Regions from separate parts of the Serratia sp. NPDC078593 genome, predicted to be linked through region 2. Evidence: predicted binding sites of a transcription regulator. Region 2 holds the regulator's gene; each other region holds the start of a gene.
What was found. Region 2 encodes Fur, which represses iron uptake genes when iron is present. Its sites were predicted from a motif close to ATAATAATGAGAACNACTATCAA; they were not measured.

Region 1 (2,272 bases), on a different contig from region 2:
TCGAGTCACCGCAAGATATATACAGTATAGATATTAATCAGACCTGCAACGGGCTGGAAGTGGATATTGAGCTGTCCAGTCGTCGTTTTGTCGGGCTGAAGGCACGCCGCCGCGCAATGGCTGGCCGCACCGGCTGCGGGGTATGCGGTATTGAGCAATTGGCTGACATCTATCGCCCGGTAACGCCGCTGCCTTTCAGCCAAACCTTTTCCCTCAGCCAACTCGACCCGGCGCTCGAGCAACTGCGCCAAGTGCAAACCATCGGCCAATTGACCGGCTGTACCCACGCCGCCTGCTGGCTCTCACCGCAGGGCGAGATGCTTGGTGGCTGTGAAGACATTGGCCGCCACGTCGCACTCGACAAGCTGCTTGGCCTGCGCGCCAAACAAGGTTGGTCGCAAGGTGCGGTGCTGGCCTCCAGCCGTGCCAGCTACGAAATGGTACAAAAAACCGCCATGTGTGGTGCAGAAATCTTGTTCGTGGTTTCTGCGGCCACCTCTTTGGCGGTCGAGATCGCCGAACGCAGCAACCTGACGCTGGTCGGATTTAGCAAAACCGGCCGTGCGACGGTGTTCACTCACCCACAGCGTATCAAAGACTAGCGCAAAACCGCACCGTTTATAGGGCATTGATAATCATTTTCAATATCATTTAATTAACTATAATGATCCGACTGCTTACGCGGTGCTTACAATGTTGCGCCGCTCAATCCTACTGGAGACGATGATCATGAGTTATTCACTGCCATCACTGCCTTACGCTTACGACGCACTGGAACCGCACTTTGACAAGCAGACGATGGAAATCCATCACACCAAACACCATCAGACCTACGTCAACAATGCCAACACCGTGCTGGAAGCCTGCCCAGAGCTGGCATCGCTCAGCGTTGAAGAACTGATCCAAGATCTGGACAAAGTACCGGCTGACAAGCGTACCTTCATGCGTAACAACGCTGGCGGCCATGCCAACCACAGCCTGTTCTGGAAAGGCCTGAAAACCGGCACCACGCTGTCTGGCGATCTGAAAGCCGCCATCGAGCGCGACTTCGGCAGCGTTGAGAAATTCCAAGAAGAGTTCGAGAAAGCCGCAGCAACCCGTTTCGGTTCTGGTTGGGCTTGGCTGGTGCTGAAAGGCGACAAGCTGGCAGTGGTTTCAACCGCGAACCAAGACAGCCCACTGATGGGTGAAGCGGTTGCGGGCGCTTCTGGCTTCCCGATCGTCGGGCTGGACGTATGGGAACACGCTTACTATCTGAAATATCAGAACAAACGCCCAGACTACATCAAAGCATTCTGGAACGTGGTTAACTGGGATGAAGCGGCAGCCCGCTTCGCTGCGAAGAAATAATTCGCCCCATTTATCTGATGCCCGCTCAACGCGGGCATTTTTTTGTGCAAAATTTCGCTAAAGTTTATCCCGCAAAAGCCGATGGTTTTCTCCATAACATCGCTTAAAAAAGGGACAAAGCATGGCGGCATTGCAAACACTGGCAGGTAAATTCGTTCATCTCACCGTGGGTAAAAAACTGGGACTTGGGTTTTTTCTCATGTTATTGCTGGCGGCGATTATTGCCGGCACCGGTATTCACTATCTCACGATGATCGAGTCACGCTCCGATCGCATCGATTTCAGTAATCAATTACATAACGAAATCAATCAGGCTAAATATAGCCGGGCGATGTATAGCCAAACCTACCAAACGGAATACCTCAACAACAACCGCAGCCATATCGCTAATGCCGTGAAGCTGATTAAACGCGGACAGGATTTGGATTGGGATCCGCAAAGCCGTAAAGATCTCAAACGCTTAGTGAGCCTGATCGGGGAGTACCAACACCAGCAAACGCTATTCATCCAGGCGGTAGCCGATAAAAATGCGGTGCGTCAGAGCTGGAATATGTCGGAAGTGCAAGCCAGTCTGGCTCAGGTGGAACGTCAACTGACCAATGGCGAGCTGCAATTAGCGTTCATTCAGCTAAATCAGAAACTGACGCTGGTTCGTTATGGCGCGCGCGGCCTGCTGCTCAACCTCACTCATGAAGCAGAAACTCCGCTGATTGCCGCCATTGATGATGCCCGCAGCACAGCGCTTGCGCTTAATCAGCGCCTGCCAGAGGCGCAAAAACCATTATTACAGCCACTGCTAACGGCGCTGGATGCATACAAAGCGCGTATCGCCGCTTATCTGCCGGCTTACCAGCAAGAGCAGGCCATCAGCAAACGATTAGACCAACATGCTGGGGAAATCGGTCAGCTGGTCACTGCGTTC
Region 2 (2,272 bases):
GTACTTCTGTGATGCAATGGGCACCATTCGTGACATCATTGAGCCGCGCGGTGCCGCGATCGTTGGCCACTGGCCAACTAAAGGCTATCACTTTGAAGCCTCGAAAGGTTTGGCAGACGATAACCACTTTATCGGTTTAGCCATTGACGAAGATCGTCAGCCAGAATTGACCGACGAACGCGTAAGCGCTTGGGTCAAACAGATTAGTGAAGAACTGAGCCTGGCTGATATCATCGGCTAAACCGCTTTGTAACCAAAACGGTTTTATCCAGGCCCTGCAAACGCATCACGAGCGCAGGGCCGTTATCGGCATCGCAAACTGAAGCAATAGAAGCTACAAAATTGTAACTTCTTCCCTCATCAAGGTAGACTAGCGTTACGGTTTATCCCGCCCATCAAGATGTTGCATGTGTGACATGTAACGGTGTGAATATATCTTTGTTAACAACCGGCGGTTTCTATTTAGCTCAACCGGTTCTATAATGAGACGCAATTAATTCTTTGTGCCGACCGATGCCATAGGCAAAAATGCCTCAACTTGATTAGCATAGTAACAGGACTGAATCCGCATGACTGACAACAACACCGCGTTAAAGAAGGCCGGCTTAAAAGTCACGCTTCCGCGACTCAAAATCCTGGAAGTACTGCAAGATCCGACTTGCCATCACGTCAGCGCGGAAGATTTGTATAAAAAACTGATAGATATGGGTGAAGAAATTGGTCTTGCGACAGTTTATCGCGTACTGAACCAATTCGACGACGCAGGAATTGTGACACGCCATAACTTTGAAGGTGGAAAATCCGTCTTCGAACTGACACAACAGCATCACCACGATCACCTGATTTGCCTGGATTGTGGCAAAGTTATCGAATTTAGTGATGAGTCAATCGAAGCGCGTCAGCGAGACATTGCCAAGCAACACGGCATCAAACTCACCAACCATAGCCTATACCTCTACGGCCACTGCGCTATTGGGGATTGCCGTGAAGACGACACGCTGCACAACATAAAATAACGCTAATTTATCTATCGCAAGGAACCGCCCAACGGCGGTTTTTTTATGTCTTTTTTTGGGTAAAAAAATCCCCGGACGCGCCGGGGGAAATCATGTCAAAAGATAACAATTGCAGCGACACTTCGACCCATACGGCCTTACTGCTCTCACTCACCACACTCCGCCCCACCCGCCGACACGCTGGTGAGGCGTTACTCACTTACGCCTTCACTGACTCTATCCGGCTGAATCGCTTGCCATCAGGGCTGACCGCACGAATGTGTACTTCACCGGCCACGGCTGGCTTGGCACTGTTGTCATAACGCAACCACTGCTGCCCCCCGTCGGTGGAATACTCGATAGCCAATCCAGGCAGGGCAATATTGGCCTCCAATGTGCCATCTACAATACGTGCGCCAGGCACCGGTAAACGATAACTCACACCGCCTTTATCCAACTTGGCCAACTCACGTTGCCCCAATAGGTTGGCGAAATGCAGCCAATCCCGATCCAGTTTTTTCGTATCGACAAGCTGAGTTTCCCCACCTTTATACTCGCGACCGGCCTTATAATCCTGTTCCCAACTGGCGCGGTGCCAGGCGCGTTCAGCTACCGACAACGTACGCGGGAAGATCATGTATTCCATTTGTGTATCGGTACGCACGATCTCACTCCACAGCTGGATGGAAACACCATACGCACCCGGCCATGGTTTATCGCTCTTGGCAGTAAAATAGTTACCATCACGATCGACAGACGTTTCGGCGTTTTGCGGCATGTTATCCGGCGCGAAGCTGAACATTTTACGCTCATCGCTGAATCGAGTCCCCCAGTAGTAGCCACTCTCGTTTGGATTCACTTCATACGGGAAATCTAAATACACGTAGTCCGGGTTTGAAACCACGACTTCATATCCCTTGTTTGCCCAATCATTCACCGAATCGAAACCGCCCCAATAGAGGGTATCCCAGAAGTTGACGCCGACGCGCGAAGTGGCAAAGGATTTGGCACTCTCAGCATCTTTCAGACCATCCTGCCAAGCCTGCATTCTGTCAATGCCGTGGGCTTTAACCAGCTTGCTGACTTCCTGACCAAAGTAGCTTGGCAAGTGTTCCAAATCGGCAACCTTGCCTTCCTTAATGATGTTTTGGCAAACCTGCGATTTTGCCCACGGTTTATCTTCTTTACTTTGATCGAGAATGCCTTTGCCCGGCTCTGGGTTCTTAACGTCGGTATAGCCTGCCCCCAAACGGATATTCTTCGCTTCGTCACCACCG
Region 3 (2,272 bases), on a different contig from region 2:
CGTTGAATAACACAATGGCGACCAGAACGCCGCTGTAGGCGCCGGTGTTGAAACCAATCACGTCAGGGCTGCCCAGCGGGTTACGAAGCAACGATTGGAAAATAGCTCCGCTGATGCCAAGTGCCGCACCTAATAGTAGCGCCATTGCCACACGTGGTAAGCGCCATTGGCTGACGATCACCGTGAGGTTAGCGGGGCCTTCACCGTGCAACGCATCGATGACCTGCATTGCACTGAGTGATAAGGTGCCGGAGCCGAGTGCGTAGATCGCCAACATTACGCAGGCCACCAGCAATAGCAACGCGGTTAATATCGGCTGCGACAGCCGGGCAGGACGATGTTTATTCATCAGCGGGGTGCTGAACATCGACATCAGTTGCTCCTCCTGAACATATGACGCTGACGTACCAGCATAATGAGCACCGGTGCGCCAATCATCGCGGTAACGATAGACACGCGCAGTTCGCCAGCGACCAGGAAGCGGCCGAGTAAATCGGCGCTGAGCAACAGAATCGGCGTGAGTACCAGCGTCCACGGTAAAATCCAATGCAGCTCAGAACCGGCCAGACGGCGAGCCACATGTGGCATCATCAAGCCGACAAAGGCAATCGGCCCAACGGCGGCGGTAGCGCCCCCGCATAATAAAGTAATTGCCAGCAGGCCCAACAGTTGGGTACGTACGATACCGGTACCCAAGGCGGCGGCCAGTTCGCTGCCCATGCTCAGACTGTTCAGTGCCTTGGTCAACCACAGCGTAATCAGCGTACCGAGAACAATGGGCAATGCCACCGTACGCACGACCTGCATGCTTTGAATATCCAGCGTTCCAGCTTGCCAGAAGCGCAGTTGATCGAAGACCAACGGATTAAGTAACGCAATGCCAGAGGTCATGCCTTCTAACACTGCGGCGAGCGCTACCCCTGCCAGCGTCAGGCGAATCGGGTTTAGCGTGCTGCGGCCCAGTGCGCCCACCAGTGCCACTAACAGCGATGCAGCTAGCGCACCCGCGAAGGCGAACCACAAATAATGGCTGACGTCGGTGGCACCAAATAGCGTAATGCCAAGCACTACGGCAAAACCGGCTCCGGCATTAATGCCGAGAATACCGGGATCGGCAAGTGGGTTGCGGGTCAGTGTTTGCATTAATGCTCCCGCAAGCCCGAGAGCGATACCGGCAAGTAACCCAGCCAGCGTGCGCGGCAGACGTGCGTCGGTGACGATCACACAGTCAGCATGGGTACATTGGCCGTTAAGCGCCTGAATAACCGTGCTAAAAGGTATGGATTTTGCCCCCAGCGCCAGGCTCAGCGCCATTAACAGCAGTAAAACCAGTAGCGCGAACAGCAGGGCGTAGAGCCTGCGGCGAAAAGACCGGGTAGTGCCGAAAATCAGTTGCTCCTGCGCGGCAGGGGCGGAATGCGAGCAATGGTGTGTAAGCCGGAACATGACAGCCTATGATTTAATTGAATATAAATGATATTTATTATCATTATTGATAGTGTTCATCTATGGTAGCATGAGTTGATGTTCCAGTGCAGTAGCAAGCGCACAATCCCTTTTTAATACTGTGGTGATAGACGAATGAGTAAGCCTTCGATTTTGCTTGATTTTGGTCTGCTCAAGGCCAATCGGGCGTTCCGTGCCGTATTTTGCGCACGCTTTATTTCTATTTTAGCGTTGGGGTTGATGGCCATCGCTATTCCGGTACAAATTCAAGCGCTAACGGGATCGACGCTGCTGGTTGGCTTAGCCGTGACGTTAGCGGGATGCGGCATGTTTGCCGGTTTATTGATGGGCGGCGTGTTAGCCGACCGTTATGAGCGTCGCCGTTTAATTTTATTTGCGCGTTCGACGTGCGGCATCGGTTTCGTTGGCATGTGCATTAATGCCGCGTTGCCGACACCGTCGCTAACGGCGATTTATTTATTGTCGGTGTGGGATGGTTTCTTTGGTGCGGTGGGCGTGACGGCGCTGTTGGCGGCGACACCGGCACTGGTGGGGCGTGAAAATATCGTCCAGGCCGGTGCTATCAGCATGCTGACGGTGCGTTTTGGCTCGATTTTGTCACCTGCGGTAGGGGGATTGGTGATCGCTCACGCAGGTGTGGCATGGAATTACGGGCTGGCGGCGTTAGGTACGTTAATAACGTTAGTGCCACTGCTGCAATTACCGCAGTTAATGCCGCCACCGCAGCCGCGTGAGCATCCGTTAAAAGCGTTGGTCGGTGGTTTCCGCTTCCTGTTTGAAAATAAAGTGATCGGGATGGTCGCAC

Region 1: the regulator Fur is predicted to act here: its motif matches at 629-651, upstream of sodA (superoxide dismutase [Mn]).
Region 3: the regulator Fur is predicted to act here: its motif matches at 1,468-1,490, upstream of fepD (Fe(3+)-siderophore ABC transporter permease).

The regions. Positions count from the first base shown of each region.
Region 1 is NZ_JBNNGK010000004.1:114,191-116,462, reverse strand. It holds gene fdhD (formate dehydrogenase accessory sulfurtransferase FdhD) at 1-602, shown strand, start outside; gene sodA (superoxide dismutase [Mn]) at 730-1,350, shown strand; gene ACQKDS_RS06185 (methyl-accepting chemotaxis protein) at 1,472-2,272, shown strand, end outside.
Region 2 is NZ_JBNNGK010000002.1:156,124-158,395, reverse strand. It holds gene fldA (flavodoxin FldA) at 1-241, shown strand, start outside; gene fur (ferric iron uptake transcriptional regulator) at 570-1,016, shown strand; gene ACQKDS_RS02780 (beta-N-acetylhexosaminidase) at 1,216-2,272, opposite strand, start outside.
Region 3 is NZ_JBNNGK010000007.1:181,830-184,101, reverse strand. It holds gene fepG (iron-enterobactin ABC transporter permease) at 1-373, opposite strand, end outside; gene fepD (Fe(3+)-siderophore ABC transporter permease) at 373-1,446, opposite strand; gene entS (enterobactin transporter EntS) at 1,582-2,272, shown strand, end outside.